Regions from separate parts of the Dorea sp. BIOML-A1 genome, predicted to be linked through region 3. Evidence: predicted binding sites of a transcription regulator. Region 3 holds the regulator's gene; each other region holds the start of a gene.
The links. The regulator HrcA, encoded in region 3, represses chaperone genes, less so after heat shock. The targets are predictions, from matches to a motif close to TGTTAGCACTCNNNNNNNNNGAGTGCTAACA.
Positions count from the first base shown of each region.

Region 1 (8,135 bases), on a different contig from region 3:
GACAATCATTGAGAATTTTTATCCGGATCTGGAGGCAGCAGTGGAAAAAGCCGAGACAGAACTGGAACAGGTGAAGATTGAAGATGAAGTGACAGATGTGATCTGTGAGGAGTGCGGCCGCAATATGGTTGTCAAATATGGCCCGCATGGAAAATTCCTTGCATGCCCGGGATTCCCTGACTGCCGTAACACGAAACCATATCTGGAAAAGATAGGTGTACCATGCCCTGTCTGTGGTAAAGATGTGGTAATCCGGAAGACGAAAAAGGGAAGACGATATTACGGCTGCGAGGATAACCCGGAATGTGAATTTATGTCATGGCAGAAGCCATCGACAAAAAAATGTCCGAGATGTGGTAAATACATGCTGGAAAAAGGAAATAAACTGGTTTGCAGCGATGAACAGTGCGGATATGTAGAAAATATTGAAAATAATAAGGATAATTAATGATATTCGTTGAATATTTCAGAATTGTATGATAATATACATTCATAAGGATGGAGGAATGTAAATGGGCGTACAATTGTTGGATAAAACCAGAAAAATCAACAAATTACTGCATAACAATAGTTCGAGTAAAGTTGTCTTCAATGATATCTGCGAAGTCCTTACAGAAATTTTAAATTCGAACGTATTAGTGATCAGTAAAAAAGGAAAAGTGCTTGGCGGAAGCAAATGCGAAGGTGTGCCTTACATTACCGAATTGATCGAGAGAGAAATCGGAAAACATGTAGATGATATGCTGAATGAGCGACTGCTTAGTATCTTATCAACAAAAGAAAATGTAAATCTTCAGACATTAGGATTTTCCGAAGAAGCTGTCAAAGGTTATCAGGCGATTATTACGCCGATTGACATTGCAGGGGAAAGACTCGGGACACTGTTTATCTATAAAAAAGATAAAGTGTATGAGATTGATGACATCATTTTGAGTGAATACGGAACAACGGTTGTTGGTCTTGAGATGTTAAGATCTGTGAATGAAGAAAGTGCAGAAGAAACCAGAAAAGAGCATATTGTACAATCGGCAATCAGTACATTGTCGTATTCGGAATTGGAAGCAATCATTCATATATTTGATGAGTTGGATGGTGCGGAAGGAATTCTGGTCGCAAGTAAGATTGCAGACCGTGTCGGAATTACCAGATCGGTAATTGTCAATGCTCTGAGAAAATTCGAAAGTGCGGGTGTGATCGAATCCCGTTCTTCCGGCATGAAAGGAACGTATATTAAAGTAATCAATGATTATGTATTTACGGAACTTGACCGCATTAAAGCAGAACGTACAAAATAATAAGAACTACAAAGGGTATCGGGCAACTGATACCCTTTTCACAGTATAAAGGAGGATGCGGATAGTGAAATATGGAGGATGTACGGCAAAACTCAGAATGGACCGCGTAATTCTGGAAGACAGTTTTTTTGATGAAACGGAATATTTATGCAAGATCATAGCATATGATGAAGAGGAGGAGACGCTGTATCTGGTATCGGAAGAGGCGGAACTCACCTTTTATTCTTTGGATGGAATCTATGAGTGCAGCATAGAGGATCCGAAAGATCCTGTGGTCTGCAAAGGAATATTAAAAGAACGTTACTGGAACAAGGCAGGCAGGGTTATGAAATTTAAAATTCAAAATGGATTTTATAAAAAAGTTCTAAACTAAATAGAAAGTGTGTTGACAAACCAAAAAGAGAGTGCTATTTTATATCTAGAATCTTTCAGCACTCTCTTTTGTTGAGTGCTAATAATGCAGAAATAATTAAGGAGGAATAGATATGAAGTTAGTACCATTAGGTGACAGAGTTGTATTAAAACAGTGTGTAGCAGAGGAGACTACAAAGTCGGGAATCGTGATTCCTGGACAGTCTAAGGAAAAACCGCAGCAGGCAGAGGTTATTGCTGTAGGACCAGGTGGAATGGTGAATGGTAAAGAAGTTGAGATGCATGTTACAACAGGACAGCAGGTAATTTATTCCAAATATGCAGGAACGAATGTTGAGATTGATGACGAGGAATATATCATTGTAAAACAGGATGATATTCTGGCCATCTGCGAGTAATTGTACAATTAATTCATATATTTCAGGAGGTAGATACCAATGGCAAAAGAAATTAAATATGGTGCAGAAGCAAGAAGAGCGCTGGAAGCTGGTGTTAATCAGCTCGCTGATACAGTAAGAGTAACAATCGGACCAAAAGGACGCAATGTCGTTCTGGATAAATCTTTCGGAGCACCACTGATCACAAATGACGGTGTAACAATTGCAAAAGAGATTGAACTGGAAGACAGATTTGAAAATATGGGAGCACAACTGATCAAAGAAGTTGCTTCTAAGACAAATGATGTAGCAGGAGACGGTACTACAACAGCAACTGTACTTGCACAGGCAATGGTTCATGAAGGTATGAAGAACCTGGAAGCAGGGGCAAATCCGATCATTCTCCGTAAAGGAATGAAGAAAGCAACAGATGTGGCAGTAGAAGCCATTGCGAAGATGTCAAGCAAAGTAAAAGACAAAGATCAGATTGCAAAAGTGGCAGCAATTTCTGCAGGTGATGCTGAAGTCGGACAGATGGTGGCAGATGCTATGGAGAAAGTATCTAATGACGGAGTTATTACGATCGAAGAGTCTAAGACTATGAAGACAGAGCTGGATCTTGTAGAAGGTATGCAGTTTGACCGTGGATATGTATCTGCATATATGGCTACAGATATGGATAAGATGGAAGCAAATCTGGATGATCCATATATTCTGATCACAGATAAGAAGATTTCTAATATTCAGGAAATTCTTCCACTTCTGGAGCAGATTGTTCAGGCTGGAGCAAGACTTCTTATTATCGCAGAAGATATTGAGGGAGAGGCACTTACAACTCTGATCGTTAATAAACTGCGTGGAACATTCAATGTTGTAGCTGTAAAAGCACCTGGATACGGTGACAGAAGAAAAGAAATGTTAAAAGACATTGCTACACTGACAGGTGGTCAGGTTATTTCTGAGGAACTCGGTATGGAACTGAAAGATACAACCATGGATCAGCTTGGACGTGCAAAATCTGTAAAAGTACAGAAAGAAAATACAGTAATTGTTGATGGTATGGGAGATAAGAATGCAATCGCAGACCGCGTTGCCCAGATCAAGGCACAGATCGAAGAGACAACATCTGACTTTGACAGAGAAAAACTTCAGGAAAGACTTGCAAAACTTGCAGGCGGCGTAGCTGTTATCCGTGTCGGAGCAGCAACGGAGACAGAGATGAAAGAAGCAAAACTTCGTATGGAAGATGCTTTGAACGCCACAAGAGCAGCAGTAGAGGAAGGTATCATTTCCGGTGGTGGATCTGCATACATTCATGCGTCCAAAGCAGTTGCTGAAGCGATTGACGGACTGGAAGGTGATGAGAAAACAGGTGCAAAGGTTGTCCTGAAAGCTCTGGAAGCACCACTGTTCCATATCTCAGCCAATGCAGGACTGGAAGGTGCTGTTATCATTAACAAGGTAAGAGAATCAGAAGTGGGAACCGGATTTGATGCTCTGACAGAACAGTACGTAGATATGGTGGAAAACGGAATTCTGGATCCTGCTAAGGTTACAAGAAGTGCACTGCAGAACGCAACATCTGTTGCTTCTACACTTCTCACAACAGAATCTGTTGTAGCAGATATCAAAGAAGATGCACCGGCTGTACCGGCAGGAAATCCGGGTATGGGTATGATGTAACAGAATATTAAATTTTTGAGAACTCCTCGTCAGAGGAGTTTTCTTTTTTGATTCAGGTGTGCTACAATAGACATAGCTTAAAGCAGACTTGGAGGAAAGAAAAAATGGATGATTTTTACACAGAGCAGCTGATAAAAAAACAGGCGGACTCAAAGGATACGCTTAAGAAAGCGGGGCTGATCGTATTGACGGTTTTGTCAGTGCTTTTGGTTTTTGCAATACCGGTGGGGATTATTTTTCCGGTTGTAATGATTGTGGTTGATGTGCTGGTGTTCAGCAATATGAATGTGGAGTATGAGTATGTATTTGTGAATGGAGATCTTGATATAGACAAGATCATGAACAAATCCAGAAGAAAAAGAATGTTTTCTGTAGATGCAGATCAGATGGAACTTCTTGCACCGGTAGGAGCTGTAGAATTAATGCAGTATAAGAAGGTCAGGACATATGATTATACATCAGGAAAAAATCATGCAGAAATCTATGCATTGATTGCTTCGAACAAAGGAGAACTGTGTAAAGTTTTGTTTGAGCCAAATGAGACGATCATAGAAGGATTCTTTGTAAAAGCACCAAGAAAAGTAATCAGAAAATAATACGTAAAATGTAAAAAAAGATTGTATTAAAATAAAAACATGTTAAAAGCTGTTGACAAATATGGGTATGATTCGCTAAGATAGCTGTTAAATATGAATATGCAAAAGAAAGAGAGGGAGAAATCATGGGAAAGATAATTGGAGAAGGTATTACATTTGATGATGTGCTTTTAGTTCCATCGTACTCAGAAGTAATTCCGAACCAGGTGGATTTATCTACTTACCTGACTAAGAAAATTAAGTTAAATATTCCGATGATGAGTGCCGGAATGGATACTGTTACCGAGCACCGTATGGCAATTGCAATGGCCAGACAGGGGGGAATCGGAATTATCCATAAAAATATGTCTATTGAACAGCAGGCTGAGGAAGTGGATAAGGTAAAACGTTCAGAAAACGGTGTTATTACAGATCCATTTTATTTATCACCGGATAATACACTGGAAGATGCCAACAATCTGATGGCAAAGTTCAGAATCTCAGGTGTGCCGATTACAGAGGGAAAAAAATTAGTTGGTATTATCACAAACCGTGATTTGAAATTTGAAGAAGACTTTTCAAAGAAAATCAGAGAGTCAATGACTTCGGAAGGGTTGATCACAGCACCGGAAGGAATTACTCTGGAAGAAGCAAAGAAGATCCTTGCAAAAGCCAGAAAGGAAAAACTTCCGATCGTAGATAAAGACTTCAACCTGAAAGGTTTGATCACAATTAAGGATATTGAAAAACAGATTAAATATCCATTATCTGCAAAAGATGCACAGGGACGTCTGCTTTGCGGAGCTGCAATCGGAATTACAGCAAACTGTCTTGAGAGAGCAAAGGCTCTGGTAGATGCAAAGGTTGATGTGGTTGTTTTGGATTCAGCACACGGACATTCAGCAAACGTTATTCATACAGTTGATATGATTAAGAGCAAATTCCCGGATCTGCAGGTAATTGCAGGTAACGTTGCTACCGGAGCTGCAACAGAAGATCTGATCAAAGCCGGTGTTGATGCGGTAAAAGTTGGAATCGGACCTGGATCGATCTGTACAACACGTATCATTGCAGGTATTGGTGTTCCTCAGATCACAGCAGTTATGGACTGCTACGAAGCGGCAGACAAATATGGAATTCCGATCATTGCGGATGGAGGAATAAAGTACTCCGGAGATATGACAAAAGCAATCGCAGCCGGAGCGAATGTTTGTATGATGGGAAGTATCTTTGCAGGATGTGATGAGAGTCCTGGAACATTCGAATTATTCCAGGGTAGAAAATATAAAGTATATCGTGGTATGGGATCTATCTCAGCAATGGAGAACGGAAGTAAAGATCGTTATTTCCAGACAGATGCGAAAAAACTGGTTCCGGAAGGTGTCGAAGGACGTGTTGCTTACAAAGGAAGCGTGGAAGATACTGTATTCCAGTTAATGGGTGGTCTTCGTTCAGGTATGGGATATTGCGGAGCACCAACAATTGAGGATTTGAAACAGACAGGAAAATTCGTGAAGATTTCTTCGGCTTCATTAAAAGAAAGTCATCCTCATGATATTCATATTACAAAAGAAGCACCAAACTACAGTGTAGACGAATAAAAAAGATTCGGGCGTCGTGAAAACGGCGCCTTTTTGTATTATATGTGTCTGGCAAAGAGAGAGTTTAAATGAATAATATCAGAAAAAATATCCTGAAAATTCTTCATATCATGGTTTTCAGAGATGAATATATAGAGTATAATAAGATTTAGGTAGTCTGCTTGGTATATAAATGCACATAATAAATACACAAGTAATATTAAAAAAAATAAAGTAAAAGGGAGATGCCTGGATATGAAAAAAGAATTTGGAACAACGAGAAACGGGGAAACAGCAAGCTGTTATATATTGAAAAACAGCAAAGGAATGAAAGCAGTTGTATCTGATTTTGGAGCTGCTTTACTGAAGCTTTACGTACCGGATAAGAATGGAAAGTCTCAGGATGTCGTATTGGGCTACGAGACACTTGAGGATTATGAAAATGGTGGAGATTCTGTAGGAGCGACTGTCGGACGTGTGGCAAACCGTATTGGAACTGGTGCATTCGAACTGAACGGAAAGAAATATGAGCTTACGAAGAATGATAACGGGGAAAATACACTTCATGGAGGAACAGATTTCTATAATAAAAGAATGTGGAGTGTAAAAGAAGAGGATGATACACATGTAGTATTTATGCTTGTCAGTCCGGACGGGGATCAGGGATTCCCGGGAGAAGTAAAGATAGAAGTATCCTATACAGTTACGGAAGAAAATGAATTAAAGATTCATTATTATGCAATTCCTGATCAGGATACCCTTTTGAACATGACGAATCACAGCTATTTCAACCTGGCAGGACATGCATCCGGAACCGCATGTAATGCAAAAGTGTGGTTGGATGCAGATGCATTTACAGAGACGGATGCTGAACTGATTCCAACAGGAACGGTAATTCCGGTAGAGGGCACACCAATGGATTTCCGTGAAGGAAAAAAGGTTGCAAAAGAGATCGGAGCAGATTATAAACCATTGAAACTGGCAGGCGGCTATGATCATAACTGGGTATTAAACGGGTCGGGATTCAGAAAAGTGGCATCAGCCGAATCGGAAGAGACAGGTATTAAGATGGAAGTATATACAGACCTTCCGGGTATACAGTTCTATTCTGGCAATTTCCTGGCAGGAGCTAAGGGAAAGGAAGGAGCTGTCTATGGAAAGGGGTGTGGTATATGCTTTGAAACGCAGTATTTCCCGGATGCAATTCATAAAGATAATTTTGAATCTCCGATTACAAAAGCCGGAGAAGTATATGATACAACAACAACGTATAGGTTTTGCTGATTTTCATAAAAACATAAGAATCTCTTTCGGGTACATTAAAAAATGAATGATAAAATAGATAAAAGTGTACTATATAAGGATAGATAAAAAAGAGAGAAAAGATGAAAAAAACGAGAAGCCATTCTAAAAAAGGTCTGATCATTCTTATTATAATAACAGTTGTACTGTGTGCGGTGACGGTTTTAAAAAAGCAGGAGCAGCCGGAAGAATATACGGAAAATAAAAGTGATTACATAGATTCTGTAAGACCGGATATAGACGTAGAACTGTTGACGCCGAATGAGTATTCCAGAGCGGGAATCGCAACAAATAAGATTACAGGAATTGTGATTCATTATACAGCAAATCCCGGTGCTTCGGCTATGAATAACCGGGATTATTTCGAAGGATTGAAGGACAGTCACATTACGAAAGCAAGCAGTAATTTTGTTGTGGGTCTGGAAGGTGAGATTGTTCAATGTGTACCAACATGGGAGATGGCGTATGCCTCAAACAGCAGGAATATTGATACAGTGTCGATAGAATGCTGTCATCCAGACGAAACGGGAAAATTTAATCAAAAGACGTATCAGTCTATGGTAGATCTTTGCGCATGGCTGTGTCTGAAGTTCGATCTGAATGAAAATGATGTTATACGTCATTATGATGTGACTGGAAAGATTTGCCCCAAATATTTTGTAGAACATGAAGATGCATGGAAACAGTTCAAGGGTGATGTGGGAGTAAAGCTGGAAAAATTAAAGGAATATCAATAAATCTCCTTAGTTTTATCACAGATTAAACACAATTACGCTGTACACTACCAATATAAGATATGAAAGGGGCAATAAGATATGGAAAATCAATATAATTATTATACAACCGATCAGAATATGAATACGGGAAATTATGGCGGCGGTGGGGAACCGGGAAAAGAACCGCAGAAAAAAAGAGGAAAAGGTGCAGCGAGATGGGCAAAGGTGGTCTGTG
Region 1 covers NZ_WWSA01000002.1:132,888-141,022, forward strand. Annotated here, with positions in the region: gene topA (type I DNA topoisomerase) at 1-448, shown strand, start outside; gene codY (GTP-sensing pleiotropic transcriptional regulator CodY) at 513-1,295, shown strand; gene GT508_RS01415 (hypothetical protein) at 1,360-1,668, shown strand; gene GT508_RS01420 (co-chaperone GroES) at 1,781-2,065, shown strand; gene groL (chaperonin GroEL) at 2,105-3,727, shown strand; gene GT508_RS01430 (DUF6106 family protein) at 3,832-4,323, shown strand; gene guaB (IMP dehydrogenase) at 4,449-5,903, shown strand; gene GT508_RS01440 (aldose epimerase family protein) at 6,138-7,166, shown strand; gene GT508_RS01445 (peptidoglycan recognition protein family protein) at 7,268-7,921, shown strand; gene GT508_RS01450 (S1C family serine protease) at 8,000-8,135, shown strand, end outside.
Region 1: a site for HrcA is predicted at 1,722-1,752, ahead of GT508_RS01420 (co-chaperone GroES). Genes of this name have one in related genera too.

Region 2 (8,135 bases), on a different contig from region 3:
TGAGTCACTCTCTATCCGCAAATTTGTAAATGAGAAGAAAGGAATCCCGTATATCAATGTAGAGACAGACTACTCACAGGCTGATATCGGACAGCTGAATACCCGTATTGCGGCATTTATAGAGATGCTGTAGGGCAGAGCTAGATCCACCGTAGCGCAATCGGGATTTAATTTATTAACTGGGGAAGCGGCCTCTCAGTCCTTGAAGGAAACAATAGATAAGGCTTCTTGTTCAGGTTCCATACCATAAGAAACACTAAGAGAGTCAGAACCACCTAAAAGCAAAGGAACTACGCTCAAACTCGGCGTTCGCCTCAAACACGTTCGCTTCGTTCCTTTAACGGTGCTTCTGACTCTCTAATTGTTTCTAACGGCATTCCACATTCACAATAATCCTTATCTATTGTTTCCTTCAAGTCGTGACTGGCAGCGGATGTTAATAAATAAAATGCCCGGAAATGTAACCCGGTGGAGGCCACTACGGTTACGCACTTGCCATTTCATTCTTAAGGCATTTGATACACACGGAATAAAGCTTGGAAAGGTGTTCCAGTGAATGTGAAAGAGGCGTTGGTAATTCTTAAGGGGTAAAATTCTGCGTTAGGTTTTCAAAATTTGACTGTCTGAGGCATATGCCGAGTTTCAAATTTTGAAAGCCTGCTTTTAGCAGAATTTTACCCCTTTAGAATTGACCCGCCGATGGAACCTGAGCAGGAACGCCTTTCCAAGCTTTATTCCGGTTCGGGTATCCACAGCCTTCCTGAATTAAATCCCAATTAAATTCCAAATAAAGTAAAAAAGATGATATAATTATAATACGAATATGCCCACACGGAGGAAACGTATATGAGTGAATTTGTGACCTTAAAAGATGTCAGGAAGATATATAAGATGGGGGAAGTTGAGATCATGGCAGCGGCCGGAATCGACTTTGAGATTAAGAAAGGGGAATTCGCAGTTGTAGTCGGACCCAGTGGTGCAGGAAAGACAACGGTGCTGAATATTCTTGGGGGAATGGACACCGCTACGTCGGGACAGGTGCTGGTTGACGGTCAGGACATTGCAACGTATTCGACGAAGCAGTTGACGGCATACAGAAGAGATGATATCGGATTTGTCTTTCAGTTTTATAACCTGATCCCGAATCTGACAGCACTGGAGAATGTAGAACTGGCTCTTCAGATATGTAAGGATCCAATGGATGCACAGGAAGTTTTGGAAGAAGTTGGACTGGGAGAAAGACTGGATAATTTTCCGGCGCAGTTGTCGGGAGGAGAACAGCAGAGAGTGTCGATCGCAAGAGCACTGGCAAAGAATCCGAAGCTGTTACTCTGCGATGAACCGACCGGTGCGCTGGATTATAATACAGGAAAATCCATTTTGAAATTATTACAGGATACCTGCCGGAACAGTGGAATGACGGTGATTCTGATCACACATAATTCGGCAATTGCGCCAATGGCAGACCGGGTGATCAAGATTAAAAACGGCCGGGTTGATAAGATCATACAGAATCCGCAACCAGTTCCGGTTGAGACCATAGAATGGTAAAAGGCAGGGACGGCAGATGGCAAAAAAGATAACACGTAAGAATTTTTACATGGAGATCCGCCGCAGTTTCGGACGTTTTATTTCTATTCTTTTTATTGTTGCGCTGGGAGTAGCGTTCTTTTCCGGCATCCGGGCATCCGAGCCATCTATGAAGATTACCGGAGATGCGTATTTTGATAAGTCAGACCTGATGGATATCAAGGCAGTCAGTACACTCGGAATTACGGAAGATGATGTGAAGGCAGTCAGAAATGTAAAAGGAGTTGGAAAGGCAGAAGGAGCCTATAGTGCAGATTTCCTGAATATAAAGAATAAGAAGCAATATGTACTCCACGTGATGTCACGGATGGAAGATATAAATAAGATTACGGTCAGTGAAGGCCGTATGCCGGAAAAAGTGGGAGAATGTCTGGTAGATGATCAGATGAAGTATAAAGTCGGAGAGACGATCAGGCTTAAGTCCGGGACGGATGACAAGGTGAAGGATACCCTGAAGGTGGATGAACTAAAGGTTGTCGGAAAAGGGAATTCACCGTGTTACATAGCATTGAATCGCGGAAGTACAACAATCGGAACAGGTATAGTCAGCGGATTTGTAGTAGTACCGGAGAAAACATTTCATCTGGATGTATATACGGAAATGTATGTGCAGGTGCAGGACGCAAAAGATCTGACTGCATATACCGGTGCATATAAACAGAAAGTAAAGACAGTCAAAAAACGGTTGGAAGCAATCACAGAAGAAAGAGGAAAGATCCGTAAGGAAGAACTTTTGGATAAAGCGAATACAAAGCTTGAAAAGGTGCAGAAAAAGCTAGATGACGGAAAAGCAGAATCAGAGCAGAAACTTTCAGATGCGGAAAGGCAGATTACAGACGGAGAGACGCAGATTTCACAGGCAAAGGAAACACTCGTAAGCGGGAAGTCGCAGATGGAAGATGCGGGGAAGAAGATCCGGGCGAAGCAGCAGGAATTGGATGCGGCAAAGAAAACATATCAAAATGGTCTTCAACAACTGGAGCAGGGAAAAAAGCAGTATGAACAGGGAAAAGCAGCTTATGATGCACAGTATGCAGAAGCACAGGAACAGATCCAGACAGGAGAACAGGGGCTGGCCGTATACAGAGCAGAACTTGACCAGGGATGGGATGGATATCAGACACTTCTGAAGAACATAGAAGCATTAAAAGCACAGGTGTCCGGAGAAACAGAACAGGATCAGGAATTGACGCAGAAGATCCGGGAGCTGGAAGCACAGGCACAGGAAACAAAGCAGACGCTGGATGCGAAAGAACAGGATTACCAGACAAAGAAGAACGAACTGGACGCTGTAAAACAGCAGCTTACGAATGCAAAAGCAGAGCTGGATCAGGCAAAAGCGCAGCTGGATGCAAGTGAAACAAAGCTTAGCAGTGCAGTGGCAAGTATAGAGTCCGGGCAGAAACAGTTAGATGCAGGGAAAGCAGAACTGGAAGCACAGGAGCAGACGCTGAAAAAAGGAGAGGCAGAAATTGCGGAAAATGAAGCAAAACTTGCCGATGCCAGGAAAGAATATGAAGACGGAAAGAAGACATCGGAAGCAGAAATTGCAAAAAGCGAGAAAAAGCTTGCTGATGCCGGTAAGCAGATCAGTCAGATCAAGAATCCAAAATGGTATGTATATGATAGAAGTACACTGATAGAATATGATGGATTCGGAGAAAATGCGGATCGTATGCGTGCGATCGGAAAAGTATTTCCGGTTATGTTTTTCCTTGTTGCGGCATTGATCAGTCTGACCGGTATGACACGTATGGTAGAGGAACAGAGAATAGAGATAGGAACCATGAAGGCTTTGGGATACGGGAATTTTTCCATTGCATCGAAATATCTGGGGTATGCATTCCTTGCAACGGCAGGAGGAAGTGTCCTTGGAGTACTGGTGGGAGAGAAAATCCTTCCGTACATTATAATCTATGCATATGAGATCATGTATCCGCATATTCCGAAGATATACGTACCATACCACATGAGTTATGCTGTGATGGCATCCGCTGCCTCGATCGCATGTACTATGGGAGCAACGCTTGCATCCTGTTATAAGGAACTTGCAGCGGAACCGGCAGTGCTGATGCGGCCGCCGGCACCAAAAAAAGGGCGGAGAGTATTTCTGGAAAGAATAGGATTCATTTGGAAACGTATGAGTTTCACATGGAAATCCACGATCAGGAATCTGATGCGTTATAAAAAGCGTTTCTTTATGACCGTATTCGGAATCGGCGGTTGTATGGCGCTGATGCTGGTCGGATATGGAGTGAGGGATTCTGTATATGAGATCGCAGATATTCAGTATGAAGAGATTCAGCTGTATGATGGACATATATTCTATAAAGATGATGTGACAAAGACAGAGAAAGAAGAGTTAAAGGAGTATCTGAAAACAGATTCAGATATTCAGAGTTATATGGAGGCAGATATGCGGAGTGTGACCGCATCCGGAGGCGGTAAAAAACTCAGCGTGTACCAGTGCATATTAGGAAATCCAGAAATTGCAGAAAAGTATGTGGATTTTCATGACAGGAAGACGAAAGAATCGTATTCACTCACCGGTGATGGAGTAATTGTCAGTGAAAAGACGGCGAAACTTCTGAATGTAAAAGAAGGGGATACCGTCAAAGTGAAGAATGGAACGGAGAAGAGTGTCACTGTAAAGATTGCGCATATCTGTGAAAATTACATGGGACATTATATCTATTTTACACCGCAGTACTACAAGAAGGTATCTGGAAAGACGGTGAAATATAATTGTATCATGTTCCGGGCGAAGAACGGATATTCGGAGGACCAGGTGAAAAAGGCGGGAGAAAAGATCCTGTCAAAAGATCAGGTACTGACAATCTCATACCTGCTTGATATCAGAGATCAGCTGGATGATATGCTGGCCAGCCTGAATCTGGTTATCATTGTACTGATCGTCTCAGCCGGAATGCTGGCATTTGTGGTACTTTATAATCTGAACAGCATTAATATCACAGAACGCCAGAGAGAACTTGCGACTTTGAAAGTACTTGGATTCTATGATACGGAAGTAGCAGAATATGTATTCCGTGAAAATATCCTGCTGACGTTGATCGGATCCGTGGCAGGTGTTGTATTCGGTAAGATTCTGCATTTGTTTGTAATTCAGACAGTAGAAGTGGATGCGGCAATGTTTGGCCGGAGTATTTATCCGAAAAGTTATATCTACAGTTTTTTATTTACGATAGGGTTCTCATTGTTCGTAAACTGGGTAATGTATTTTAAACTGAAAAAGATTGACATGGTAGAATCATTGAAAAGTATAGAGTAAAGTTTATAAACGGTTTATAAATTTCACAGAATTGTTAGCACTCTTTTTGAAAGAGTGCTAATTTTCTATTGACTTTTAAAATAAGCAGTATTATCATATCACTTAGATGAAAAAATGTAGCAAAAAGGTGTCTGCCGACAGAAGAAGCAGTACCTTTTGTCACTAATATGATAGAAATATAAAAAGTAGAAATAGGAGTGATTTACAATGGCAGCAAAGAAAGGTAGTTTGTCAATCAGCAGTGAAAACATTTTCCCGATTATTAAAAAATGGGTATATTCCGATCACGATATTTTCGCACGTGAGTTGGTATCCAACGGATGTGATGCAATCACAAAACTGAAGAAACTGGATATGATGGGTGAATACCAGTTGCCGGATGATTATAAACCGGCGATCAAAGTTGAAGTCAATCCAGAAGAAAAGACTCTGAAATTTACAGATAATGGTCTTGGAATGACAGCCGATGAAGTAGAAGAATACATTACACAGATCGCATTTTCCGGAGCAACACAGTTCCTTGAAAAATATAAAGATAAGACAACAGAGGATGATATGATCGGACACTTCGGTCTTGGATTCTATTCTGCATTCATGGTAGCTGACGAAGTACATATCGATACCCTTTCCTATAAAGAAGGGGCAAAGCCGGTACACTGGGTAAGCAACGGCGGAACAGAGTATGAGATGGAAGAAGGCAGCAAACAGGAAGTCGGATCCACTATGACACTGTATCTGAATGAGGACAGTCTGGAGTTTGCAAATGAATACAGAATGAGAGAAGTTCTGGAAAAATATTGTTCCTTTATGCCGGTAGAAATCTTCCTTTCCAAGGCAAATGCAGAACCGGAATATGAGACCATTGATGAAGCTGATCTGAAAGATGACGATGAAGTGATCGAACATATTCACGAAGATGCCAAGATGGAAGAAAAAGAGAATGAAAACGGCGAAAAAGAGATGGTAGAGACGGAACCTGCCAAAGAAAAAGTAAAGATTAAAAAGCGTCCGGTTTCATTAAGTGATATTCATCCACTGTGGACAAAGCATCCGAATGAATGCAGTGACGAGGATTACCTGAACTTCTATCGCAAAGTATTTATGGATTACAAAGAGCCGTTGTTCTGGATTCATCTGAATATGGATTATCCATTTAACTTAAAGGGAATCCTGTACTTCCCAAGAATCAACACAGAGTATGATTCTATTGAAGGAACGATCAAATTATATAATAACCAGGTATTTATCGCAGATAATATCAAAGAAGTCATTCCGGAATATCTGATGGTATTAAAGGGAGTGATCGACTGTCCGGATCTTCCGTTGAACGTATCGCGTAGTGCACTGCAGAATGATGGATTCGTCAATAAGATATCGGAGTACATTTCCAAGAAAGTTGCAGATAAGCTTTCCGGAATGTGTAAGACAAAGAGAGAAGATTATGAGAAATACTGGGATAACATCAGTCCGTTCATCAAGTTCGGATGCCTGAAAGATGAAAAATTCTGTGACAAGATGAAAGATGCGGTTCTGTTTAAGAATCTGGATCACAAATATCTGACATTGAAAGATTGCATCGAGGCAAATGGAGGAACAGTAGAAGATCAAAATGCCAAGACAGATGATCAGAATACTGAGAACAAAGAAGAGGATAAGACAGTTATTTATTATGTGACGGACGAGATCCAGCAGAGCCAGTACATTAACATGTTCAAGAACCAGGGCATGGATGCGGTAATCTTAGGACACAACATTGATTCGCCGTTTATCACACAGTTAGAGCAGCGTAACCAGAATATCAAGTTCCAGAGAATCGATGCCGATGTAACAGCAGGTGCAAAGGAAGAAGTTGTCGAAGAAGAGAAGGAAGCATTCCAGAAGAAATCTGACAGTCTGGTAGAGATTTTCCGCAAAGAGCTTGGAAACGAGAATCTGGATGTTAAAATCGAGAAACTGAAAGATGAAAATGTTGCTTCTATGATGACGTTATCCGAAGAAAACCGTCGTATGCAGGAAATGATGAAAATGTATGGCATGAACGGAATGGATATGGGTACAACAAGTACACTGATCCTGAATGCAAATCATCCGCTGGTTCAGTATGTAGTTGAACATAAAGACAGTGAGAACACAAGTATTATCTGCAAACAGTTATATGATCTGGCAATGCTGGCACATAAGCCGCTCAGTCCGGAAGAGATGACTGCGTTTGTGCAGAGAAGTAATGAGATCATGATGCTGCTTACAAAGTAAAGATTTGAAGTTAAGATTGGCGGAATGAAAAATAAGAGCCGTGCGGCTGTGGAAGGAAAATCCATGGCGGCACGGCTCTGTTTATATCGGAAACTGCAGATCAGTAGTCACCTTCAATGGATCTGGATTTTAAAATGTTTTTTACTTCCTGATCCCATTCTCTTTCGATGGATTTGTCCATGGTGAAAGTGTTCAGAGAAGTTCCGGTGATACATTGTAAGTGATGTCCATCGTAGTGGAAGTTCAGGTACAGCCCCCGGATCTCTTCCGGGCGGTATCCGGTGAGACCGTGGGCGGTCAGAAAGTACGGGATCTGATCTTCCGGAAGCGCAAGGACAATCTTGAATCCCAATGGAGTGCGTTTACCGCGGATGATCTGGAAGCAGAAGTCTCGGATTTTATTCCAGCGGGAGTAGGTTTCTTCAGGTTTTTCATCAAAGAAGTCTTCCTGGAGAAAGCCGCTGATGGTAAATTTGTTGAAGGTCGTGATCTCGCCTTCTATGAAAGAAAAGTTGTCGAAAGTGTCTTTTAAGAGCAGATGCGACATGCAATTTTTGGCTGATAACTGGTATACATTCATAAGGAAAACCTCCTGTTAATCTATATGATCATTTTCCCCTTTCAGGTATAAGGAAATGTATTCAACATTATAGCACAAAAGACGACAGAAAAGAGGATATAAATTGACATTCAAAAAGAAAAACAGTAAAATAAATTGGATATACATATTTAGGATCAACAGAGAAACGAAAGAGGAGAAGATTTCGTGGATATAGAGAGTAAAACTTCAATTTATGAAGAAAAAGAAGAGACTCAGGAGGTGAATCCTGAGGAGCAGAAAAGTGAAATAAAAAGTGAGAAAGAAAAAGACCGGGTACTTCAGACTGCAGTGATCGTTGCGGTTGCTATTCTGGTGATTGGCGGGATTACGGTGGCGCGCAGGCTCAGTAATCCACAGAAGGATACAAAGAAGGGCACAGAGATCCTGAAGACGATGGATGAG
Region 2 covers NZ_WWSA01000024.1:21,961-30,095, forward strand. Annotated here, with positions in the region: gene GT508_RS10045 (double-cubane-cluster-containing anaerobic reductase) at 1-133, shown strand, start outside; gene GT508_RS10050 (ABC transporter ATP-binding protein) at 847-1,551, shown strand; gene GT508_RS10055 (ABC transporter permease) at 1,568-4,879, shown strand; gene htpG (molecular chaperone HtpG) at 5,087-7,132, shown strand; gene GT508_RS10065 (DUF5721 family protein) at 7,233-7,712, opposite strand; gene GT508_RS10070 (SGNH/GDSL hydrolase family protein) at 7,899-8,135, shown strand, end outside.
Region 2: a site for HrcA is predicted at 4,912-4,942, ahead of htpG (molecular chaperone HtpG). Genes of this name have one in related genera too.

Region 3 (8,135 bases):
ACTGGGAAATATAGAGACAATGGGACCAGTGTTCTTCCGTAACCAGCCAGTAGGATGTACCGCAACGATTGTATATCAGATGTACAAAGAAAATGATGTGGAGATCAAGCCGACAATTGCAGGACTTTTGTGTTCGGCAATTATTTCAGATACACTTTTATTCCGTTCACCGACCTGCACACCGCTGGATGAAAAGATTGCCAAAAAACTGGCGAAGATTGCGGGTATCAATCTGGAAGAACAGGCACAGGAGATGTTCAAGGCAGGAAGCAGCCTTGCCGGAAAGACAGCAGAAGATATTTGCTTCCAGGATTTTAAGCAGTTTACAGTCAATGATATGGTATTTGGCGTAGGACAGTTGAATTCCATGAGTAAAGAGGAACTGCAGGAAGTAAAAGAGATGCTGACACCATATCTTCCGAAAGTACTGGAGAAGAATGGAGTGCAGATGGTGTTCTTTATGCTGACAGACATTCTGGATGAGTCGACAGAACTGTTATGCTGTGGGGCAAGGGCAAAAGAGTATATCATTGATGCATTTGACCTGAAAGAAAACACGGAGAAGATGATCTTAAAGGGTGTGGTATCCAGAAAGAAACAGCTGATACCGACTTTGGTAAGTGAATTACAGCAGTAAAGGAAGCGGGGGAGAAGACATGGCAAAGCAGATCTGGAAACCGGGGAATATGCTGTATCCGCTTCCGGCTGTGATGGTAAGTACTGCAGATAAATCCGGCAGATCGAATATCATAACAGTTGCGTGGACAGGAACAGTATGTACGAATCCGGCGATGCTGTATATATCTGTAAGACCGGAACGATATTCGTACAATCTTTTGAAAGACAGCGGAGAGTTTGTAGTAAATCTGACGACCGAGAAGCTGAAAAAGGCAACAGACTGGTGCGGTGTACGTTCCGGTCGTGATGTCGACAAATGGAAAGAGATGCATCTGACGGCCGGCAAAGCGTCAAAGCTTGATCATGCACCGATCATAGAAGAATGTCCGGTGAACATTGAGTGTAAAGTAACAGAGATAAAAGAACTTGGTTCGCATCATATGTTTCTGGCAAAAGTAGAGGCTGTTCAGGTAGGAGAAGAATATCTGGATAAAAAGGGAAGACTACAGCTGGGAAAGGCCGGACTTCTGGCATATTCTCACGGAGAATACCTGACATTGGGAAAGACTCTCGGAACATTTGGATGGAGTGTCAGAAAGCTTTCTGCGTCGGGAAGAAAAGCGGCATCGCGAAAACGAAAGAAATAAAAACAAAATAAATCTAGGGCGTCAGAATGCTGACGCTTTTTTTAAATTCCATGCGTTCGAAATAAGGGTATGAGCATGGAATTTTCTGTCTTTGCATATAGTAAAATGAAATGGTGGTATGTGGGGACAGCATGGAATTAAATCGGTATTATGAATCTGCTGCAATATATAAATGGCGTAAGAAGAGAAAGAAAGCATTTGTTTTGTTCATTTGCATAGTTGGAATCTGTTTTCTTGTGACAAGGATGGTGCGGGTGGAAGATAAGACAACGGTGAAAGTTCATAACATGCATACGGAACAGAATGAAAAAGCCATTCGGTATGTTGCATCAAATATGATAAAAGAGGATCCAAAGATTGCAATTACCTTTGATGACGGACCAAGTCCGGCATGGACTCCGCAGCTTCTGGATGGATTGAAAGAGCGGAATGTAAAAGCAACATTTTTTCTGATCGGAGAAAACGCAAAAAATAATCCGGAACTGGTAAAGAGGGAAGCTGAAGAAGGACATCTGATAGGTAATCATACCTATCATCATGTGGAAATCACACGGGTTCCGGATGAGACGGCACAAGAAGAAATACTGATGACAAATGAAGTGATCACCGGAATTACCGGAGAGGAAGTCTCTTATATGAGACCGCCGTTTGGAGTCTGGCAGAAAAATCTGGAGAGGAAACTGGATGTCATGCCTGTGTTGTGGACCATAGATCCGCTGGACTGGACAACGGACAATGAAGACGAAATTATCAATAAAGTAGTGACGCAGGCGGGGGAAAATGATATTATTTTATTACATGACTGTTATGAATCTAGTGTGAATGCAGCACTACGTATAGTGGATATTTTGCAGAAAGAAGGGTTTGAATTTGTAACAGTCGATGAATTGATAATGAATTAGAGTTGTACTCTTGTGGTTCAACTAAATGGAGATGAAAGAATGGATTTATTTGATTACATGCGGGAGCAGAACATGGAAAAGGAAGCTCCGCTTGCATCCAGACTGCGGCCGACAACATTGGAAGAAGTAGTGGGACAACAGCATATTATAGGAAAAGACAAATTGCTTTACAGGGCGATCAAGGCGGACAAATTAAGCTCAGTCATTTTTTATGGTCCTCCGGGAACTGGGAAGACCACGCTTGCCAAAGTAATTGCCAACACGACCAGTGCGGAATTTACCCAGATCAATGCAACGACTGCGGGTAAAAAAGATATGGAAGAAGTGATTGCCAAGGCAAAAGAGATGCAGGGAATGTACCGGAAGAAGACCATCCTGTTCGTAGATGAGATCCACAGATTTAATAAAGGACAACAGGATTATCTGCTTCCGTTTGTGGAGGATGGTACGATCATCCTGATCGGTGCAACGACGGAAAATCCGTATTTTGAAGTAAATGGGGCGCTGCTTTCCAGATCGAGCATTTTTGAGTTGCAGCCGCTTGCGAAAGAAGATATTAAGACGCTGATCACGAGGGCGGTCTATGACACGGTAAAAGGCATGGGAAGTTATCAGGCAGTGATAGAGGAAGATGCATTGGAATTTCTTGCAGATATTTCCGGCGGGGATGCCAGAAGTGCATTGAATGCGGTTGAGCTTGGTATCCTGACAACAGAACGAGGGGCAGACGGAAAGATTCACATAACACTGGATGTTGCATCCGAATGTATTCAGAAACGGGTAGTCAAATACGATAAGACCGGGGATAATCATTACGATACGATCTCTGCATTTATCAAAAGTATGCGGGGTTCTGATCCGGATGCGGCAGTGTATTATCTTGCAAAAATGCTGTATGCAGGAGAAGATATCAAGTTCATAGCCAGGCGTATTATGATCTGTGCATCGGAAGACGTCGGAAATGCAGATCCGATGGCACTTACGGTAGCAGTATCTGCGTCTCAGGCGGTCGAAAGGATCGGTATGCCGGAAGCACAGATCATCCTTTCACAGGCAGTCACTTATGTAGCGACTGCTCCAAAGAGTAATGCCGCATGCAATGCAATTTTTGATGCAATGGCAAGTGTGAAACGCACAAAGACAACGGTTCCGTCACATCTGCAGGATGCGCACTATAAAGGGGCGCAGAAGCTTGGACATGGTACAGGGTATAAATATGCCCATGATTATCCACATCATTATGTAGAACAACAATATCTTCCGGACGAGATCGCCGGAGAAAAATTCTATGTGCCGAGTGAGAATGGGCATGAGAGGGAGATTAAAGAGTGGATGCAGTATATTCGGAAGAATCAGTAATTCCGGGATGTTATTTATTGACCGGAGTATCCTCTTTCTAAAAAATATCTAAACAGTGTTGACAAAAATATGCGGGAGTGCTATCTTAATAGTCGAAAGGTGTTAGCACTCAGATATAAAGAGTGCTAATAACCTAAAGCCGAAAGGAGGAGGTACCGGTGATAAATCATGAAGAACTGAGTGAAAGAAAACTGAAAATACTTCATGCAGTCATTCAGAATTATCTGGAGACGGGAGAACCGGTTGGTTCCAGAACAATTTCCAAATATACGGATCTGAATTTAAGTTCAGCAACGATTCGTAATGAGATGGCTGATCTGGAAGAGATGGGATATATCATCCAGCCTCATACGTCAGCAGGACGTATTCCTTCGGACAAAGGATACAGGCTCTATGTAGACATGCTGATGGAGGAGAAAGAGCAGGAATTAAATGAGATGCAGGAGCAGATGCTTGATAAGGCTGACAAGATGGATCAGCTTCTGAAACAGGCGGCAAGGGTTCTTGCAACGAATACGAATTATGCAACGATGGTTTCCACTCCGATGAACAATTCGAATAAGATTAAGTTCATTCAGTTGTCTATGGTAGATGAGGAACAGGTGATTGCAGTTATTGTACTGGGCGGCAATGTGATCAAGAACAAGATCATCAACATTGACGAACCGATCAGTAATGAGAATCTGCTGAAGTTAAACATGCTGCTGAATACAACACTCAACGGCATGGCGATTGAAGAGATCAACCTGGGTCTGATCGCCAGATTGAAAGAGCAGGCAGGAATCCACAGTCAGGTAGTCGGATATGTTCTGGATGCAGTTGCGGATGCCATTCATCTGGATGATGACATGCAGATTTATACAAGCGGTGCAACGAACATTTTTAAATATCCGGAGCTGAGTGATAACCAGAGTGCACAGGAGATCATCAGTGCATTTGAAGAAAAACAGCAGTTATCCGAGCTGGTAACCCAGACCCTGGCAAAGGAAGACAATACCGGAATCCAGGTATATATCGGTGATGAGACGCCGGTACAGACCATGCGGGACTGCAGTGTGGTAACCGCAACGTATGAGCTGGGAGATGGTATGAAAGGAACGATAGGAATTATCGGACCGAAACGTATGGATTATGAGCATGTTTTAAAATCTATGAAGCGTCTCCAGACAGAACTGGATCAGATGTTTCATAAGAATGATAGAAAGGTGGAATAACCCTTGGAGAATAAGCAGGAAAAAAGCCAGGAAGATATGGTAAAAGAAGCTGTGGAAGAAGCCAAAAAGTCTGCAGCTGAGACTGAATCTGCAGAAGCTGAGGCGGAGGAGACAGAAGAAACTTCCGAAGAAGCCGGAAGCGAAGAAGCCAAAGAGGATGCAGAAAAGAAAACTGGCAAAAAATTATTTGGTAAAAAGAAAGATAAAAAGGACGAGAAGATAGAAGAACTGACAGATAAGCTTACTCGTCAGATGGCAGAGTTTGATAACTTCCGCAAACGTACAGAAAAGGAAAAGTCCCAGATGTATGAAGTTGGAGCGAAAGATATCATAGAAAAGATTCTTCCGGTTGTAGATAACTTCGAAAGAGGATTAGATGCGGTAAAGGAAGAAGAAAAAGAAGATCCGTTCGTTCAGGGAATGGAAAAGGTATACAAACACCTTGTTACCACACTTGAAGGAATAGAGGTGAAGCCTATTGAAGCAGTAGGTCAGCCGTTTGATCCGAATTTCCACAATGCGGTGATGCATGTGGAAGACGAAAACTTTGGTGAAAATATTGTTGCCGAAGAATTTCAGAAAGGTTACACATACCGTGATTCGGTCGTAAGACACAGCATGGTAAAAGTAGCAAACTAGAAACAAGCATATTCACAATTATCAGAATAAAGAATAATACAGGAGGAAATTTATCATGGGTAAAATTATAGGTATTGACTTAGGAACAACAAACAGTTGCGTAGCCGTAATGGAAGGTGGACAGCCGACAGTTATCGCCAACACAGAAGGCGCAAGAACAACACCATCTGTAGTTGCATTTACAAAGACTGGTGAGCGTCTTGTCGGAGAACCTGCAAAACGTCAGGCAGTAACAAATGCAGAGAGAACAATCTCTTCTATCAAGAGAGAGATGGGAACCGACTATAAGGTAACAATTGAAGATAAGAAATATTCTCCACAGGAGATTTCAGCAATGATCCTTCAGAAATTGAAAGCAGATGCAGAAGGATACCTCGGAGAGAAAGTAACAGAGGCTGTTATCACAGTACCTGCTTACTTCAACGATGCTCAGCGTCAGGCAACAAAGGATGCTGGTAAGATCGCCGGTCTTGATGTAAAACGTATCATCAACGAGCCGACAGCAGCAGCACTTGCATATGGACTTGACAACGAGAAAGAACAGAAGATCATGGTATATGACCTTGGTGGTGGTACATTCGATGTATCAGTTATCGAGATTGGTGACGGAGTTATCGAAGTATTATCTACAGCCGGTAACAACAGACTTGGTGGAGATGACTTCGACCAGAAGATCACAGATTACATGATCGCTGAATTCAAGAAACAGGAGGGTGTTGACTTATCTACAGATAAGATGGCACTTCAGAGATTAAAAGAAGCAGCTGAGAAAGCTAAGAAAGAACTTTCATCTGCAACAACAACAAATATCAACCTTCCATTCATCACAGCTACAGCTGAAGGTCCAAAACATTTTGATATGAACCTTACAAGAGCAAAATTCGATGAACTGACACATGATCTTGTACTGAAGACATCTGAGCCGGTACAGAGAGCATTATCAGACGCTGGCATCACAGCTTCTGAACTTGGTCAGGTACTGTTAGTTGGTGGATCTACACGTATCCCGGCAGTACAGGAAGAAGTAAAACGTCTGACAGGTAAAGAGCCAAGTAAATCTCTGAACCCGGATGAGTGTGTAGCACTCGGAGCATCTGTTCAGGGTGGTAAACTTGCAGGAGATACAGGCGCCGGCGACATCCTTCTTCTGGATGTAACTCCACTGTCACTGTCTATCGAGACAATGGGTGGCGTAGCTACTCGTCTGATCGAGAGAAATACAACAATTCCTACAAAGAAGAGCCAGATCTTCTCTACAGCTGCTGATAACCAGACAGCCGTTGATATCAATGTAGTACAGGGCGAGAGACAGTTCGCAAGAGATAACAAATCCCTCGGACAGTTCAGACTGGACGGAATCGCACCGGCTCCACGTGGAATCCCTCAGATCGAAGTTACATTCGATATCGATGCAAATGGTATCGTAAATGTATCTGCAAAAGACCTTGGAACCGGAAAAGAACAGCACATCACAATTACAGCAGGATCTAACATGTCTGATGAAGATATCGACAAAGCTGTAAAAGAAGCTGCTGAATTCGAAGCTCAGGATAAGAAACGTAAAGAAGGAATTGATGCTAAGAATGAAGCTGACGCTATGGTATTCCAGACAGAGAAAGCTCTGCAGGAAGTTGGCGATAAGCTTGACGGTGCAGATAAAGCAGCAGTAGAAGCTGACTGCAAAGCTCTGAAAGAGTTACTGGAAAAAGCAAATACAGATACTCTTACAGACGAGCAGGTTGCTGAGATTAAAGCAGGTAAAGAAAAACTGACAGAAAGTGCTCAGAAGCTTTTCACAAAGATGTATGAGCAGGCTGGTGCAGCAGCAGGAGCTCAGGGAGCAGGTCCTCAGGCAGATGCTTCAGCAGGAGCAGGTCCGGCACCAGAAGGATTCCAGGGCGACGATGTCGTAGACGGAGATTACAAAGAAGTCTAAGAACATTAAGTGAGGAATAGGAAATGGCAGAGTCAAAAAGAGATTACTATGAGGTGCTTGGGGTCAGTAAAGATGCTGACGAAGCAACTTTGAAAAAAGCATACAGACAGGTTGCCAAGAAGTATCACCCGGATATGAATCCGGGTGATGCTGAAGCTGAAAAGAAGTTCAAAGAAGCTTCTGAGGCATATGCAGTCTTGAGCGATCCGGAAAAACGTCGTCAGTATGATCAGTTTGGACATGCTGCTTTTGACGGAAGTGCAGGAGCAGGCGGCGGATATGGCGGATTCGATTTTAACGGTGCTGATTTTGGAGATATTTTCGGAGATATCTTCGGAGATCTGTTCGGCGGCGGACGCAGAGGCGGACGTGCGAACCAGGGACCAATGAAAGGTATGAATATCCGGAAGAGTGTCAGGATCACATTTGAAGAGGCTGTATTCGGATGCGAGAAAGAATTGGATGTTGTATTAAAAGACCCATGTCCGAAATGTAACGGAACAGGTGCCAAACCGGGAACATCTCCGGAGACTTGTCCGAAATGCGGCGGTAAAGGTCAGGTTGTATATACACAGCAGTCTTTCTTTGGAACCGTACAGAATGTACAGACCTGTCCAGATTGCCAGGGAACTGGTAAGATTATTAAGGAAAAATGTCCGGATTGCGGCGGTACAGGTTATGTAGCCAGCAAGAAGAAGATATCCGTATCCATTCCGGCAGGTATTGATAATGGTCAGAGTGTGCGTATCCGTGAAAAAGGTGAGCCAGGTGTAAACGGCGGACCAAGAGGAGATCTTCTGGTAGAGGTCGTGGTATCAAG
Region 3 covers NZ_WWSA01000042.1:1,983-10,117, forward strand. Annotated here, with positions in the region: gene GT508_RS13160 (putative manganese-dependent inorganic diphosphatase) at 1-637, shown strand, start outside; gene GT508_RS13165 (flavin reductase family protein) at 657-1,265, shown strand; gene GT508_RS13170 (polysaccharide deacetylase family protein) at 1,553-2,167, shown strand; gene GT508_RS13175 (replication-associated recombination protein A) at 2,207-3,526, shown strand; gene hrcA (heat-inducible transcriptional repressor HrcA) at 3,685-4,740, shown strand; gene grpE (nucleotide exchange factor GrpE) at 4,777-5,379, shown strand; gene dnaK (molecular chaperone DnaK) at 5,435-7,315, shown strand; gene dnaJ (molecular chaperone DnaJ) at 7,339-8,135, shown strand, end outside.

Region 4 (8,135 bases), on a different contig from region 3:
CTTGCTTACAATTGTGACAGTGGGAATCAATATTGTGATATTTACAGCAGGATTCCTAAAAAGCGGTGATGATGCGGATGTTGTAGCAATCTGTAATAAAATGGTGATTTTCTTTGCTGTTGTCACATTGATCGGGTTAAACGGACTTCACAGGAAGACGTGGGCGGCCTTATTGTCAACATTATGTATACTGGCAATGATCATGGGGATATTTGATGCAGTGATCAGTCATACTGCGGAATTGGATTATTCTACAATGGAATATCTGGGGAGTATTGATAATCCGGATGAGATTTTTCATGCGGAGATCCTGCTATCCGGGCTTGGAGCGATCATGGATGTTGCAGTGGCAATTTCTGCGGCTTTGAGCGAGATTGTTACGAAGCGGCCAGAAGTTACATTTCGGGAGTTATTCCGATCCGGAAGAGAGATAGGATATGATATTATGGGAACGATGATCAATGTATTATTGTTCGTGTTTGGCTGTGGCTTGATTCCGATGTGCGTGATCAGGATGAATAACAGTGTCCGGTTTATGACGATTATAAAATTACATATTCCGTGTGAATTATGTAGATTCTTCATAGAAAGTATTGGAATTGTACTGGCAATACCAGTATCTATCCTGATCACATCTGTGATGATGAAATTAACGATAAGGAAGGTGAAGAAGACATGTTGATGATACTGGGATTGATTCTGTTATTTTTGATCATGATTATTGGCGGGGACAGAGGTGTGATATCATTGATAGCACTGGTTGGAAATATGTTGTTGCTTAGCCTGGCTATCTGGCTGATGGCAGCGGGAGCACCGGTACTTCTGGTTACGATCGGAATGGGAATCATCATTTCATGTGTAACATTATTTTATCAAAATGGTACCAATGAAAAGACGAAGAGTGCATTTGCAGCAGTATTGATTACAATGACGGTCCTGTTTTTCTTTATCTATATGGTGGTGTGGAGAAGTGAGGCAGGAGGACTGAATGAAATCCAGGCTGCGGAAGATGATGTATTATATTACAATATGAATCTGGATATTAATATGAGAAATGTTGCGACAGCCGTGATCATACTCAGCACGTTAGGTGCTGTGTTAGATATGGCACTTACGGTTACCACTTCCGTTTACGAGGTCAGTATTCACAAACCGGAGATGAAACTGACAGAACTTGTAGAAAGTGGAATGCAGATCGGAAGAGAAGTAATCGGGACAACGGTGAATACATTGCTATTTGCGTATCTTGGAGAATCACTATTATTATTTTCTTATCTGAAGATGCAGGATTATACACTGGAAACATTATTAAATTCGAAAATATTGTTCCAGAATTGTGTATCAATGATATTTGGTGCGATCGCCTGTGTAGTGGTGATGCCGGTTGCGGCGGTATTGGTTGGAAGGCATTTGCCCGGGTATAATCATTAACTGATTATATCCGGAGCATTATTTTCGCAGAGAAAATACCATCTTCATAGGTAAAGTCACAGACACCACCGTTTTTGTCGGTAATGTGGCGGACGGATTCGATTCCTATGCCGTTTCCGGAGCGTTTGGAGGATTGGAAAACATTGTTTTCTTGTTGTATTTTACCATCGAAGGTATTCTCCACATGAATCAGAAGCAGGTGATTATGGTGGGGATAAACCTCCACATTAATCTTTCTGCGGGCGGGTTCTGTTTTCACACTTGCCTGGATGGCATTTTCCAGCAGATTGGAAAATACAAGGCACAGATTAATCTCATCTATGGAAAGATCAGTGGGCAGGGAAACCAGAGCATGAAAAGGAATATTTTCTCTTTTGGCAAGTGTGGAATAATATCCGAAAACACTGTCAACAGCCTGATTTTCACAGAAATGGAGGTTATAGTCAGAGATTTTTTCGGTTGTAGCGGATAGATATTTTTTAATCTTTTCCATGTCACCCTGCTCTGCCAGAGAGGACAGTTGGACAAAATGATGGCGGATGTCGTGACGCGCCTGTTTTGCTTCTTCAATGGCCATACAGAGATTCTCGTATCTTTCCTGCTGAAGGGAAAGAAAATGGTTCTCCTGCTGAAGTCGGGCATTTCTGTTCAGGCTGACCGCCATCATGAGAAACATGACATAAAACAGGAGCAGGATTATGAGCAGTACAAGACTTAAAACAATATAACACTGCAGAACCCGCCCGGTATATAAAGTGCTGCGGTATTTAGGAATCATAAAAAGATTCACTCCGATGAAGATTACCGGAAGGATCCAGAATACATACCAGGTTTGGGCAAAGTTTTCGTCTGCGATCATTGTCTGAACACAGTGACGGGCAGGATACCAGGCTGCCAGAACAAACAGCAGGCAGATGACGTTATAGAAAATTCCGGCACCGGTACGAAACCACAGCTCATTTTCTGTAATATGCAGGTCAGCAGTTATAAGTGCATTGACTGCCCGGGAAAGACTGTTGACACATGCAAAAACTGCAAAGACTGCCAGAAAAATACTGACGGATTTCCAGACAGAGATTTTTAACGTTTTATGATAAATAAGCATAATAACAGGCAACAGAGGAAACAGGATCCATCTGGTGGGAAAGTGGAGGGCACAGCAAACTGCTCCTCCGAAAATACAGATTCCCAGAAGAAGAGGAAGAAGCCACGCTGTCAGCTTAAGCGGTGTTTGTCGCAGATAGCTTTTTACAGGCAGATATGACAGCAGTATGCCGGGAATGATTACGGAAAGTTCAAGTACAGGGCGAAGTATGTCAGTCATTTCAGGACCTCCTTTGGAACAGAAATTCCATAAATGTCTGTCTGGCGTTTTTGAGCAGCTTCCGGCTGACCGGGACATTGCTTCCGTTATCAAGGCAAAAACCTGATCCGTCAAAATCAACGGCATGCTCCAGATTGATCACAACGCCCCGGTTACACTGATAGAAACGTGCGTCCATTTTCAGGGAGGTTATGAAGGAATCAAAGGACTGGCGGGTGACCAGTTCCCTTTCACCGGCAGTGTAGATGTGGATCATGTGAGAAAAATGCTCTGCGTAGATTATTTTCTGGAAAGGAATCTGAATATTACTGCCGTTTACCTTAACATCTATGTATTTTCCAGAATCCGGGATGCGGGAAAGGATTTCATCTGCCAGTGCGGAAATATCATTTTCACTGTAGGGCTTTACAAGATAGTGCAGAGCCCGGACCTGAAATCCCTCTAAAGCATGGTCAGTGGAAGTTGTTGTAAAGATCAGCAGACAGTCTGTGTCTGATCTGCGAAGTTCTTTTGCGATATCAATTCCATTGGCTCCATTCATATAAATATCCAGAAACACTACAGTGAAAGGGCATTCTTTCGCTGAAGTGAGGAATGTTTCTCCATTTTCATATTCAAATATATCTGTATGGACATTGCGTCTGGAAAACTGAGATTCCAGTCTGTTTCGCAGCAGTGTCCGTTCGTCTGAAATATCATCAACAATTGCAATTTTCATAGTAGATCTTCCTTATATATATTTATAAAATTCCGCTTGCTGAGACTTTTTCATCTGTGTAATCTATAGCCGCAGACAGGCAAGTGGAGTAGTTATTTCAAAAACGCTCTGGTAACAGTATATCACAAAACAATATTACGGAGTTACAATTCGTGCTATTTTCTGTCGCTTCGTGACAGAATTGTTGAAATGATTTCTGCCTTTCTTATAATGAGAATAACAAATGAAACTACCTTAAATGGAAAGGGAGGGGAGTGGTGTCGTGTATTGTATTGCCATATTGACTAACCAGGAACAGGAAGGACAAAAAAGTGCGGAATATATCAGGAATTACTGTACAGAGAAGCAAGTCTTTCCACTGATTGAAATTTATCAGAATCAGGAACAATTTTTTGCACAGACATTGAAAACAGTACCGACAGTGGTGTTTCTCGCATTACCGGGTGTGTCCGGCCTGAATGCAGCAGAACACCTTCGGTCTCTGTATCCGAAATGTGGAATTATCTGGTGCAGTGATCTTGATTTTTCGCTTCATGCGTTCAGGCTGCGGATAGAATATTTTTTTATGAAACCTGTGGAAGAGCAGAAAATAAAAGAAGGTCTTTCCATCTGGTTTGAATGTAAAAAAGGAGGGGGCTATGAAAGAAAAGAAAGTAATTGATTATACCAGAACCTATCGAAGAATTGAGGCAGATAAAAAGAAATGTATTCTGTATATTGTCATACTGATCCTGCTTGGCTTTCTGCTTATGTGGACTCAGATCGATGATCTGACCAGGATGATCTGTAAGATATGTGCCGGTGTTTTAAAGAAATATGAACCGCATATGTATGTTGGAATCCGCTCAGAAACGTATCCTCTGTTTGGAAAAATCAGCTATCTCAGTGCAGAAACCGTATATCCGGGAATACAGATAAGCCTTATAAATACAGGAATTTCTCTTGGAGTAATCATTCTGCTGGCGTGCCTTCCATGGAAGGGTCGCCCTCTTGCTATATATCTGATTCTGTGCAGTGCAATTCATCTGATAAACAGTCTATGGTTTGTGTTTGGAGAAAATATTTTCCGTATACTTTAACCGTTTATTCAAAATTATATATGCTTCAGGAAATTGGCATATGGGTGATGTTTTTTGTTATGACAGTTATGGTCACCGGAATAATAGGAGACAGGGGAGTGATCTATAAGCTTTTGACGCTTCTTGCAATCATGTTGTATTCCATTGTATTTGGAACTGTTCGTAGCTATTATGAAAGGTTATATTATTTTTGTTATTATTCTGATGCTTCTGTACACAGCCAGACATCAGGAAGAAGCGCCTGCGTTGGGAAAACCAGTACTGGTCATGCGGGATACAACAGAACGTCCGGAAGGGGTGGAAGCAGGAACCTTAAAGCTTGCAGGCACGAAGATGGATGATATATACAGAGAATGCAGGCAGCTCCTTACAGAACCAGAGATTTACAGAAAGATGAGTAAGGCCAGAAATCCTTATGGTGATGGGACGGCAAGTATCAAGATCAGAAAAATTCTGGAGGATATAAATGCATGAGTATAAACAAAACCAATGCAAAAAAAAAGTGAAAAATCGAAAGAACGTGGTGGGACTTATTATATTTTGCATAACTGTGGGGATTGTATTTTTGTATGCTTATTATCAGAATCTGAGAAAAGAAATAGATGCCCGTCAGAAATGGCTGGAAACAGATGGGAAAATGGGAATCTACAGGAAAGAGAGTGGAAAACTTATTTATAAAGAAAAGGTTGATTCCGAAGACGGATATCTAGGTATGTATCTTTTCCTTATGGGAAAATACCTGGAAAAGACAGAAAATACAGATTTGCCGGAATACTGGAAAAAAGGAATCAGCCTTGCATTAAAAAAGATTCAAAGCCTGATGCGGGATGGAATCACACAGGTCTCAGAAGAAAATACAACCGCTTATCTGATGGATAATCTGGAAGTATGGAAAGGTCTGCACGAATTGGAACTTGCAGGACTGGAAGATACACAGGCAATCAGTGAAATGCGTAAAAAGATACAGGCGCAGATAGAAAATATATTCTGGGATGATGCGAATCAAAGATGGAGAATTATTGGAAACAGTGATCTGTATGATCAGATAGAATTTTATCCGGATGGTGTTGCTCAGATTTATCCGCTGATCTATGAATTTCCGGTAAAAGAGAAGAAAAAGCAAAAGATATTATATGATCAGTTTACGGAAAAGTTTCAGTGGCAGAAATTGAATAAAAAAAGAAATGGCTTTTTGTGGGCAATGACAGGAATGGCTGCCGCGCAGATGGGAGATATCAATAACCTTGTGGAATTAATAGAAAATTATGAAACAGAATACTGTGAGAATCGAAAATATCCGCTTTACACAGGCGAAGCGGGATGGATATGCATGGAATGTGAGAAATTGTATAGATTATATGAAAGAAAAATAAAAACAGGATTTATACTGTGTGCATGATTGCGGGGGCGCAGATGTCTAAAATGAACCTGTCAGAAACTGTGACTGCTGTGAGATAAACCAGAAGTCGTTGTCGTAAAATGTGGTAAGAAAATCGAGTGCGAAAGAGAATGTTATGCCATGTACAGCTCGGAAAAGAGTTCCCTCGCTGTAGGGCTGTCGCCCTATAAAATAGCAAAAAAGACGCCTTTGCAAGGGCGTCTTTTTTCACCATTTTGCATGGCTTACAGCGTTCACAAATTCTTCACAAATAATTAGCACTCACCTCTTGACAGTGCTAACAAAAAGATGTAATGTTATATTGCAAATAGAACAAGAGCAAAAAGGAGGTTGTCTATATGAATATAAATAAATTTACACAAAAATCACTGCAGGCTGTACAGAACTGTGAACGTATTGCAATGGACTATGGCAACCAGGAGATTGCACAGGAGCACCTGCTCTATGCATTGCTGACACAGGATGACAGTTTGATTGCGAAATTGATGGAAAAGATGGGGCTGGATAAGAATCTCATCATTAACAGAGTAGAAGAAGCCATTCAGAAACGGCCAAAAGTTCAGGGCGGACAGCAGTATGTCGGACAGGATCTGAATAAAGCATTGATTCATGGTGAAGATGAAGCCAAAGCAATGGGAGATGAATATGTATCGGTAGAGCATCTCTTCCTTTCTATTATGAAATATGCAGGCAAAGAAGTAAAAGCACTTTTCCGTGAGATGGGTATTTCAAGAGAAGGATTCTTACAGGCACTTTCAACCGTCAGAGGTAATCAGAAAGTGACCAGTGATAACCCGGAAGATACCTATGATACATTGAATAAATATGGTACAGATCTGGTAGAAAGAGCAAGAGAACAGAAGATGGACCCGGTCATCGGACGTGATTCCGAGATCCGGAATGTGATCAGAATCCTTTCCCGTAAGACAAAGAATAATCCAGTCCTCATCGGAGAACCTGGTGTAGGTAAGACTGCTGTTGTCGAAGGGCTTGCACAGCGTATTGTGCGCGGTGATGTACCGGAAGGCTTGAAAGAGAAGACGATCTTCTCTCTGGATATGGGAGCACTGGTAGCCGGTGCAAAATATCGTGGTGAATTCGAAGAACGTCTGAAAGCAGTACTGGAAGAAGTGAAAAACAGTGACGGAAGGATCATCCTGTTCATTGATGAATTACACACAATTGTCGGAGCAGGTAAGACAGACGGAGCTATGGATGCCGGTAATATGTTAAAACCTATGCTGGCAAGAGGAGAATTGCACTGTATCGGCGCAACGACACTGGATGAATACCGTCAGTATATTGAAAAAGATGCAGCTCTTGAGAGACGTTTCCAGCCGGTTATGGTAGAAGAACCAACCGTTGAAGATACCATCTCAATCCTTCGTGGACTGAAAGAGCGTTATGAAGTGTTCCACGGTGTAAAGATTACAGACGGTGCATTGGTAGCAGCTGCAACCTTATCTGACCGTTACATTTCTGACCGTTTTCTTCCGGATAAGGCCATCGACCTTGTAGATGAGGCATGTGCACTGGTTAAAACAGAACTGGATTCTATGCCGGCAGAGATGGATGAATTGAATCGTAAGATTATGCAGATGGAGATTGAGGAAACTGCATTGAAGAAAGAAGATGACAGATTAAGTAAAGAACGTCTGGAACATTTACAGCAGGAATTGGCAGAACTCAGAGATGAATTTGCAGGAAAGAAAGCACAATGGGATAATGAAAAAGTCGGTATCGAGCGTGTTCAGAAACTCCGTGAAGCGATTGAACAGGTTAATAAAGATATAGAAAAGGCAAAGCATTCTTATGATCTGGAAAAGGCTGCAGAACTTCAGTATGGTAAACTGCCACAACTCCAGAAACAGTTAGAGGATGAAGAAGCCAAAGTAAAAGATGAAGATCTCTCACTGGTACATGAAAGTGTCAATGATGAAGAGATCGGAAGAATCGTATCCCGTTGGACTGGAATTCCTGTTGCAAAATTAAATGAAAGCGAAAGAAGCAAGACTTTACATTTGGGTGATGAACTGCATAAGAGAGTTATTGGACAGGATGAAGCGGTAGAACTGGTAACAGAAGCCATCATCCGTTCCAAAGCAGGAATCAAAGATCCGACCAAACCAATCGGTTCGTTCCTGTTCCTTGGACCTACCGGTGTAGGTAAGACAGAGCTTGCAA
Region 4 covers NZ_WWSA01000001.1:59,811-67,945, reverse strand. Annotated here, with positions in the region: gene GT508_RS00325 (YibE/F family protein) at 1-682, shown strand, start outside; gene GT508_RS00320 (YibE/F family protein) at 676-1,431, shown strand; gene GT508_RS14530 (ATP-binding protein) at 1,436-2,209, opposite strand; gene GT508_RS00310 (LytR/AlgR family response regulator transcription factor) at 2,757-3,473, opposite strand; gene GT508_RS00305 (response regulator) at 3,736-4,134, shown strand; gene GT508_RS00300 (hypothetical protein) at 4,112-4,552, shown strand; partial or broken gene GT508_RS00295 (UDP-N-acetylglucosamine 2-epimerase) at 4,781-5,026, shown strand; gene GT508_RS00290 (hypothetical protein) at 5,019-5,951, shown strand; gene clpB (ATP-dependent chaperone ClpB) at 6,290-8,135, shown strand, end outside.
Region 4: a site for HrcA is predicted at 6,204-6,234, ahead of clpB (ATP-dependent chaperone ClpB). Genes of this name have one in related genera too.